Phaeacidiphilus oryzae TH49: one gene and its partner. The protein of the gene in region 1 interacts with the protein of each later gene in a pairwise test. Links are inferred from orthologs where the notes say so. Each region holds a gene or a part of one and is shown on either strand. Other genes may lie near its edges.

What was found.
Region 2: the proteins of ligA (region 1) and BS73_RS26050 interact in binary tests that used the Escherichia coli proteins (3 or more experiments, as listed by UniProt). The link is inferred for Phaeacidiphilus oryzae TH49 from one-to-one orthologs.

What each region holds. Positions count from the first base shown.
Region 1 is NZ_JQMQ01000005.1:2,457,240-2,460,903, forward strand. What follows is about bases 427-3,429. They hold ligA (NAD-dependent DNA ligase LigA), read right to left. Parts: upstream 3,055-3,429; coding sequence 799-3,054; downstream 427-798. Other genes in these bases: BS73_RS14795 (methionine synthase), read right to left, coding at 3,120-3,429. Also shown: more of BS73_RS14795, read right to left, coding at 3,430-3,664. UniProt on the Escherichia coli protein: DNA ligase that catalyzes the formation of phosphodiester linkages between 5'-phosphoryl and 3'-hydroxyl groups in double-stranded DNA using NAD as a coenzyme and as the energy source for the reaction.
Region 2 is NZ_JQMQ01000005.1:5,047,121-5,051,226, forward strand. What follows is about bases 284-3,728. They hold BS73_RS26050 (leucine--tRNA ligase), read left to right. Parts: upstream 284-636; coding sequence 637-3,528; downstream 3,529-3,728. Other genes in these bases: BS73_RS35070 (hypothetical protein), read left to right, coding at 284-460. Outside these bases: more of BS73_RS35070, read left to right, coding at 1-283; BS73_RS26055 (hypothetical protein), read left to right, coding at 3,736-4,106.

The sequences.
Region 1 (3,664 bases):
GACGTCGAGGAGGATCAGCCCGACCCGCTCGTCCTCCCGTTCCCGCGCCTTGGCGCGGGCCAGCGCACCGCGCACGGCGGCCAGCATCGCCTGGCGGTTGGGCAGCCCCGTGAGCGGATCGGTGAGCTGGTCGCGCGCCCGGCCGCGGGCGATCCACCAGGCGGTGACCAGCACCGCCAGCGGTACCGCGAAGAGCGGCAGCAGGCCCGGCGCCGAGGCGCCGACCACGAGCCCCAGCGGGATCAGCGGCGCCCCGCCGAGCACCAGCACCAGCGCTCCCAGCAGAAGCGGCCCGGTCGCCGTCCCGTCTCCCACACCGTGCACCAGCCACAGCGTCGCCGCCCGGGCCCTTTCCCCGGCAGCCCCCCGAAGTCGCCGCATCCACTGCCTCCGTCCGCCCCCTGCAGCACGCCGCCGTGTCGCCGGGCGCAGCGACGGCTCAGCTGCGCGGCATGCAGCCAGCAGCCGCGCACCGCCCCGTGGGGGCAGGCGACCGAGGACGCCCGGCGGGCGGCGGACGGACCTCGCGGGAGCCGACCGGCCTGCCGGGCACCCGCCGTACTGAGGAGTCCCCGCGCCGGTCCGCACAGCCCGGCGTCAGCCCGCTCGCGACGGGCTGTCTTCAAGCGTAAAGCCGCACTCCCCCGCTGCGCCCCGAATCGGACAGACGCGTCCGAGCGCTGACGCTACCGGCCAGTCGGTCGTAGGATGCGCACCCCACGCGCCCATTTGCCCAGAGGGCGCGCGAAGCAGCGGACGCGGAAGGGGAACTGACGGTTCCTCACCGCGGCCGGGGCGCTACTCGCCGGCCTCGCCGGTGCCCGCCTCGCCGGCCTCGTCGCCGGCCTCGTCGCCGCCGCCCCCGGCGGGCTCCTCCGCCGCCTCCGCGCGCTCCTGGAACCAGGCGAGGGCCGCGTCCGGGCCCTCCTCCAGGAGGACGTCGAACCCGTCGTCGTCCAGCACCGGGCGGCCGAGCTGGACCGCCTTGTCGTACTTGGTCCCGGGGTTCTCGCCGACCACCACGAAGTCGGTCTTCTTGGAGACCGAGCCGGTGACCTTGGCGCCGCGCTGCTGGAGGGCCTCCTTGGCGCTGTCCCGGGTGTAGCCGGTGAGAGTGCCGGTGACCACGACGGTCAGGCCTTCGAGCGGACGGGGCCCGGTGTCCTCCCCCGCCTCCTCCTCCAGGCGTACGCCGGCCGCGCGCCAGCGCTCGACGATCTCGCGGTGCCAGTCCTCCGCGAACCACTGCTTGATGGAGGCGGCGATGGTCGGGCCGACGCCCTCGACCGCGGCCAGCTCCTCCTCGCTCGCCTCGGCGATCCGGTCCAGGGAGCGGAACTCGCGGGCGAGTTCGGCCGCCGCGACCGGGCCGACGTGCCGGATGGAGAGCCCCGCGATGATCCGGGCGAGCGGGCGCTCCTTGGCCGCCTGGAGGTTGTCGAGGAGGGCGGTGGCGGTCTTCTTGGGCTCGCCCTTGAGGTTGGCGAAGAAGGTGACGACCTTCTCCTCGCCGGTCTTCTCGTCCCGCTTGGGCAGGCCGGTGTCCGGGTCGCGGACGACCACCTTGATCGGGAGGAGCTCCTCGATGGTGAGGTCGAAGAGGCCGCCCTCGTCGGTGAGCGGCGGCTCGGCCGGCTCCAGCGGCTGGGTGAGGGCGGTGGCGGCGACGTAGCCGAGCGCCTCGATGTCCAGGCACCTGCGGCCGGCCAGGTAGAACAGCCGCTCGCGCAGCTGGGCGGGGCAGGAGCGGGCGTTGGGGCAGCGCAGGTCGACGTCGCCCTCGGACATCGGGCGCAGCTCCGTACCGCACTCCGGGCACTCGGCGGGCATCACGAACTCCCGCTCGGAGCCGTCCCGCAGGTCGGCGACCGGGCCGAGGACCTCGGGGATGACGTCCCCGGCCTTCCGCAGCACGACGGTGTCGCCGATCAGCACTCCCTTGGCCTTGACCACGTCCTGGTTGTGGAGGGTGGCGAGCTCGACCACCGAACCGGCCACCTTGACCGGCTCCATCACCGCGTACGGGGTGGCCCGGCCGGTGCGGCCGACCGAGACCCGGATGTCCAGGAGCTTGGTGTTGACCTCCTCCGGCGGGTACTTCCAGGCGATCGCCCAGCGGGGGGCGCGGGAGGTGGCGCCGAGCCGGCCCTGGAGGGCGATCTCGTCGACCTTGACGACCACGCCGTCGATCTCGTGCTCCACCGAGTGCCGGTTCTCGCCGTAGTAGGCGATGAACTCCTTCACCTCGGCCAGCGACCCGAGCACCTTGTTGTACGCCGCGGTGGGCAGGCCCCAGGCGCGGAGGAGGTCGTAGGCCTGCGACTGGTACTCGATGTCGAAGCCGCGGCGGGCGCCGATGCCGTGCACCACCATGTGCAGCGGGCGGGTCGCGGTGATCCGCGGGTCCTTCTGCCGGAGCGAGCCCGAGGCGGAGTTGCGCGGGTTGGCGAAGGGCTTCTCCCCGGCCTCGACCAGCTGGGCGTTGAGCCGCTCGAAGTCCTCCAGCGGGAAGTAGATCTCGCCGCGGACCTCGACCAGCTCCGGCACCGGGTGGCCCTGGTCGCCGCGGAGCTGCTCGGGGATCTCGGCGATGGTGCGGACGTTGGCCGTGACGTCCTCGCCGGTGCGGCCGTCGCCGCGGGTGGCGGCGCGGACCAGCCGGCCGTTCTCGTAGACCAGGTCGATGGCGGTGCCGTCGACCTTGAGCTCGCAGAGGTAGTGGAAGCCGGTGCCGGCCAGCTCCTTCTGGACCCGGTCGGCCCAGGCGTCCAGCTCCTCGTCGGCGAAGGCGTTGTCCAGCGAGAGCATCCGCTCCAGGTGCTGGACCTCGGCGAAGTCGTTGGAGTAGGTGCCGCCGACCCGCTGGGTCGGCGAGTCGGGGGTGCGCAGCGGGGGGTACTCCTCCTCAAGCCCCTCCAACTCCCGCATCAGCGCGTCGAACTCGGCGTCGCTGACGGTCGGCGCGTCCCGGACGTAGTAGCGGAAGCGGTGGTCCTCGACCTCCTGCGCGAGCTGGGCGTGCCGCTCGCGTGCCTCGGCGGGCACGTCGGGCATCTCCCGCAGTGCCGAGCCCTTGCCGTCCCCAGCGGCCACCGCTCCTCCTCCGTCGAAAGGATCCTTCACTCGGGCGCGTCCGCGAGGCTGCGCGCCGCCCGCACGCCGTGCGCCAGCGCGCGGCGGGCGTAGGCGGGATCGGCCCCGGCCAGCCCGCAGGTCGGGGTCACCACGACACGGCGCGCCAGCAGCCCCGGGTCCAGCCCGAGGCGCTTCCACACCGTCCTCACACCGCTGACAGTACCGGCCGGGTCCGACAATTCCGCCGCTCCCGGGCCCGGCACGGCGGGCACCACACCCGCGAGGAAGACGGTGCCCGCCTCCACGGCCTCCCCGACGGAGTCGTGGTCGCGCGCGCGGAGCAGCGACCAGTCGAGCGAGACCGCCGAGGCGCCGGCCCGGCGGAGCATCCCGATCGGCACCCCGGGGGCGCAGCAGTGGACGACGGCGGGCACGCCGAGGGCGCCGATCAGCTCGCGCAGCCGCTCCTCGGCGACCGACTCCTCGACCGCCCGGTGCCGCTGCCAGCCGCTGGCCGTCCGGACCGTCCCGGCCAGCACGGCGGGCAGCGAGGGCTCGTCGAACTGGAGCACCGGCCGCCCGCCGGGGA
Region 2 (4,106 bases), 2.6 Mb from region 1 along the record:
GCTGTACGGCCGGCTGGCCAGGGCGCGGGCCGGACTCGGCGACGCCGAGGCCGCCCGGACGGCGGCCGACCAGGGCTTCGCGGCCCTCGCCGGCGCCGGCCCCGGGTCGGGCGCCGAGGAGGACGCGGCGGAACTCCACGGGCTGGTCGGGGAGACGCTCCTGCTGATCTCCGACCCGGAGGCGGCCGCCGGCCATCTGGACCGCGCGGTGGCGGAGCTCGGGCCGGCCCGGGCCCGCTCCCGCGCCCTGCTGCTGGTGCGGCTGGCGGAGGCCCGGCTGCGGCTGGGGCGCGCGGAGGAGGCGGGCCGCGCCGCCGAGCAGGCGCGCGCCCTGGACGTGGGGATGCGCTCCCCCCGGGTGACCGCGGCCCTCGCCGAGTACCGCCGCCGGGTGGCGCGCACCCCGGGGGCCGACCGCCCGGCGCCTTCGGTCCCGGCCGCCCGCCGGACGACCCGGTGAGCCCTTGCGGTACGCTGAGCCCATGCGAAATGTGCGCCTGCTCCTTAGCCGGCCGCGCTGACAGAACTCCGACTGACGGAGATTCAGCGCGGCAACCCCTCATGGTGAGGGGTTTTTTGTTTTTCGGCAGTTTCCGCGGCAGACCGCATGGCTGACCCCCTGGAGTCCTGAGGACGATGAGCGACACGACATCTGCGGCCACCGAGGCCCACAAGTACGGCGCCGCGCTGGCCGCGGACATCGAGTCCCGCTGGCAGGACCGGTGGGAGCGGGAGGGCACCTTCGACGCGCCCAACCCGGTCGGCGACCTGGCGGCGGCGGACGGCGCCGCGGAGATCGAGCGGCCGCACGCCTTCATCATGGACATGTTCCCGTACCCCTCGGGCGCGGGCCTCCACGTCGGCCACCCGCTGGGCTATATCGCCACCGACGTCTACGCCCGCTTCATGCGGATGACCGGGCACAACGTCCTCCACACCCTGGGCTACGACGCCTTCGGCCTGCCCGCCGAGCAGTACGCCGTGCAGACCGGCACCCACCCGCGGGTCACCACCGAGGCCAACATGGCCAACATGCGCCGCCAGCTGCGCGCGCTGGGCCTGGGCCACGACTCCCGCCGGTCGATCGCCACCATCGACCCGGCCTACTACCGCTGGACCCAGTGGATCTTCCTGCAGATCTTCAACTCCTGGTACGACGAGCAGATCGGCCGGGCCCGCCCGATCGACGAGCTGGTCGCCCAGTTCGAGAGCGGCGAGCGGGCCGTGCCGGACGGCCGGGCCTGGTCCGAGCTGTCCGCCGTGGAGCGGGCCGACCTGCTGAGCGAGTACCGGCTGGCGTACGCCAAGCAGGCGCCGGTCAACTGGTGCCCCGGCCTGGGCACCGTGCTGGCCAACGAGGAGGTCACCGCGGACGGCCGCTCCGAGCGCGGCAACTTCCCGGTCTTCAAGGCCAATCTGCGCCAGTGGATGATGCGGATCACCGCCTACGCCGACCGCCTGATCGACGATCTGGACCTGCTGGACTGGCCGGACGCCATCAAGCTGCAGCAGCGGAACTGGATCGGCCGCTCCGAGGGCGCCCGGGTGGACTTCGCGCTGGAGTCCGGCACCGAGAAGATCACCGTCTTCACCACCCGCCCGGACACCCTGTTCGGCGCCACCTACATGGTGCTGGCCCCCGAGCACGAGCTGGTCGACCGGATCGTCCCGGAGGCCTGGCCGGCTCCGTCCCCGGGCTCCGCCGGCCTGGCCGAGGAGTGGACCGGCGGCTTCGAGACCCCGGCCGACGCCGTCGCCGCCTACCGCAAGCAGGCCGCCGCCAAGTCCGAGGTCGAGCGGCAGAGCGAGGGCCGGCAGAAGACCGGCGTCTTCACCGGCGCCTACGCGGTCAACCCGGTCTCCGGCGAGCGGGTCCCGGTCTTCATCGCCGACTACGTGCTGGCCGGCTACGGCACCGGCGCGATCATGGCGGTCCCGGCGCACGACCACCGCGACTTCGAGTTCGCCCGGGTCTTCAAGCTGCCGATGCGCTGCGTCGTCCAGCCCTCCGACGACCGCGGGACCGACCCGTCCACCTGGGACGACGCCTTCGTCTCCTACGACGCGCGGATCGTCGACTCGGCCAACGGGCAGGTGAGTCTGGACGGCCTGGGCGTCGTCGAGGCCAAGAAGAAGATCTCCGACTGGCTGGCCGAGCAGGGCATCGGCGAGGGCACCGTCACCTACAAGCTGCGCGACTGGCTGTTCAGCCGGCAGCGCTACTGGGGCGAGCCCTTCCCGATCGTCTACGACGAGGACGGCGTCGCCCACGCGCTGCCCGACTCGATGCTGCCGGTCGAGCTGCCGGAGATCGACGACTACTCGCCGCGCACCTTCGACCCGGAGGACGAGCACACCGCGCCGGAGACCCCGCTCTCCCGCCGCGAGGACTGGGTGGACGTCGAGCTGGACCTGGGCGACGGCAAGGGGAAGCGGCGGTTCCGCCGCGAGACCAACACCATGCCCAACTGGGCCGGCTCCTGCTGGTACGAGCTGCGCTACGTAGACCCGGACAACGCCGAGCAGGTCGTCGACCCGGTCAACGAGAACTACTGGATGGGCCCGAGCCCGCAGAAGCGCGCGGGCGGCGTCGACCTGTACGTCGGCGGCGCCGAGCACGCCGTGCTCCACCTGCTGTACTCGCGGTTCTGGCACAAGGTGCTGCACGACCTGGGCCACGTCTCCTCCAGCGAGCCCTTCCACAAGCTGTTCAACCAGGGCATGATCACCGCCTATGTCTACCGCGACGAGCGGGGCTTCCCGGTCCCGGCCGCCGAGGTGGAGGAGCGCGACGGGCAGTTCTTCTTCGAGGGGCAGCCGGTCCGCCGCGAGATGGGCAAGATGGGCAAGTCGCTGAAGAACGCGGTCGCCCCGGACGACATCTGCCGCGACTACGGCGCCGACACCCTGCGGCTGTACGAGATGACGATGGGCCCGCTGGACGTCTCCCGGCCGTGGGAGACCCGGGCCGTGGTCGGCTCCTTCCGCTTCCTGCAGCGGCTGTGGCGGAACGTCGTCGACGAGGACACCGGCGAGGTCGTCGTCACCGACGAGGAGCCGGACACCGAGACCCTGCGGTTCCTCCACAAGACCATCGACGGGGTGCGGGCCGACATGGCTGGGCTGCGCTTCAACACCGCCGTGGCCAAGTGCATCGAGCTCAACAACCACCTGGTCAAGCGGGGTTCGACGCCGCGGAGCGTGGCCGAGCAGCTGGTGCTGCTGGTCGCCCCGCTGGCCCCGCACATCGCCGAGGAGCTGTGGTCCAAGCTGGGCCACCAGCAGTCGCTGGCCCACCAGCCGCTGCCCGAGGCCGATCCGCGCTACCTGGTCGAGGACACCGTCACCGCGGTGGTCCAGATCAAGGGCAAGGTCCGGGCCCGGTTGGAGGTCTCCCCGGAGATCTCCGAGGCCGAGCTGGAGGCGGCGGCGCTGGCCGACGAGGCGGTGCGGCGGGCGCTGGGCGGCGCGGACATCCGCAAGGTGATCGTCCGGGCTCCCAAGCTGGTCAACATCGTCCCGGCGTAGGGCCGGCGGCAGGGGACCCTCAGGGCCCCCGTGGTGATCACGGTCACCGCGGGGGCCCTGGCCGTGCCCGGCGCGGGTCAGGGTCGTCCCTGACGCGGCCCCGGTCGCGCGGTCCGACCTCAGGGCGATGCCCGGGGACCCGGCCGGAGCTACCGTGGGGATGGGGCCGCCGGGATCGGCGGCCGCACGTCATGGAGGAGGCCGGGGATGAGTGGCGGCGAGATCGCGGGTCTGGTGCTGCTGCTGATCGTGATCGCGGTGGTGGCCGCCGTCGCCGTCGCGGTGGTCAAGGTCAAGCAGGCCGTGCAGCGCCAGGTCGAGCAGCACGGCGCCAACGCCCGGCGGGCGGTCGAGGAGGCGGCGCTGAAGGCGCGCTCCTTCACCCGCCCGGGGCCCAGGGGCCAGGCCGCGTCCCTCCGCTCGGAGCTGCGGGCCTCGCTCTTCGCGGCCCGCCGGGTGCTGGAGTCGGCCGCCCCCGGCGATCCCCAACTCGCCGACTCGGTGAAGCTGTTGGACCGCCTGGAGGAGCACGCCCGGGTGGTCGACGACGATCTGCGGGACGTCGAGCGGCGTCCCGG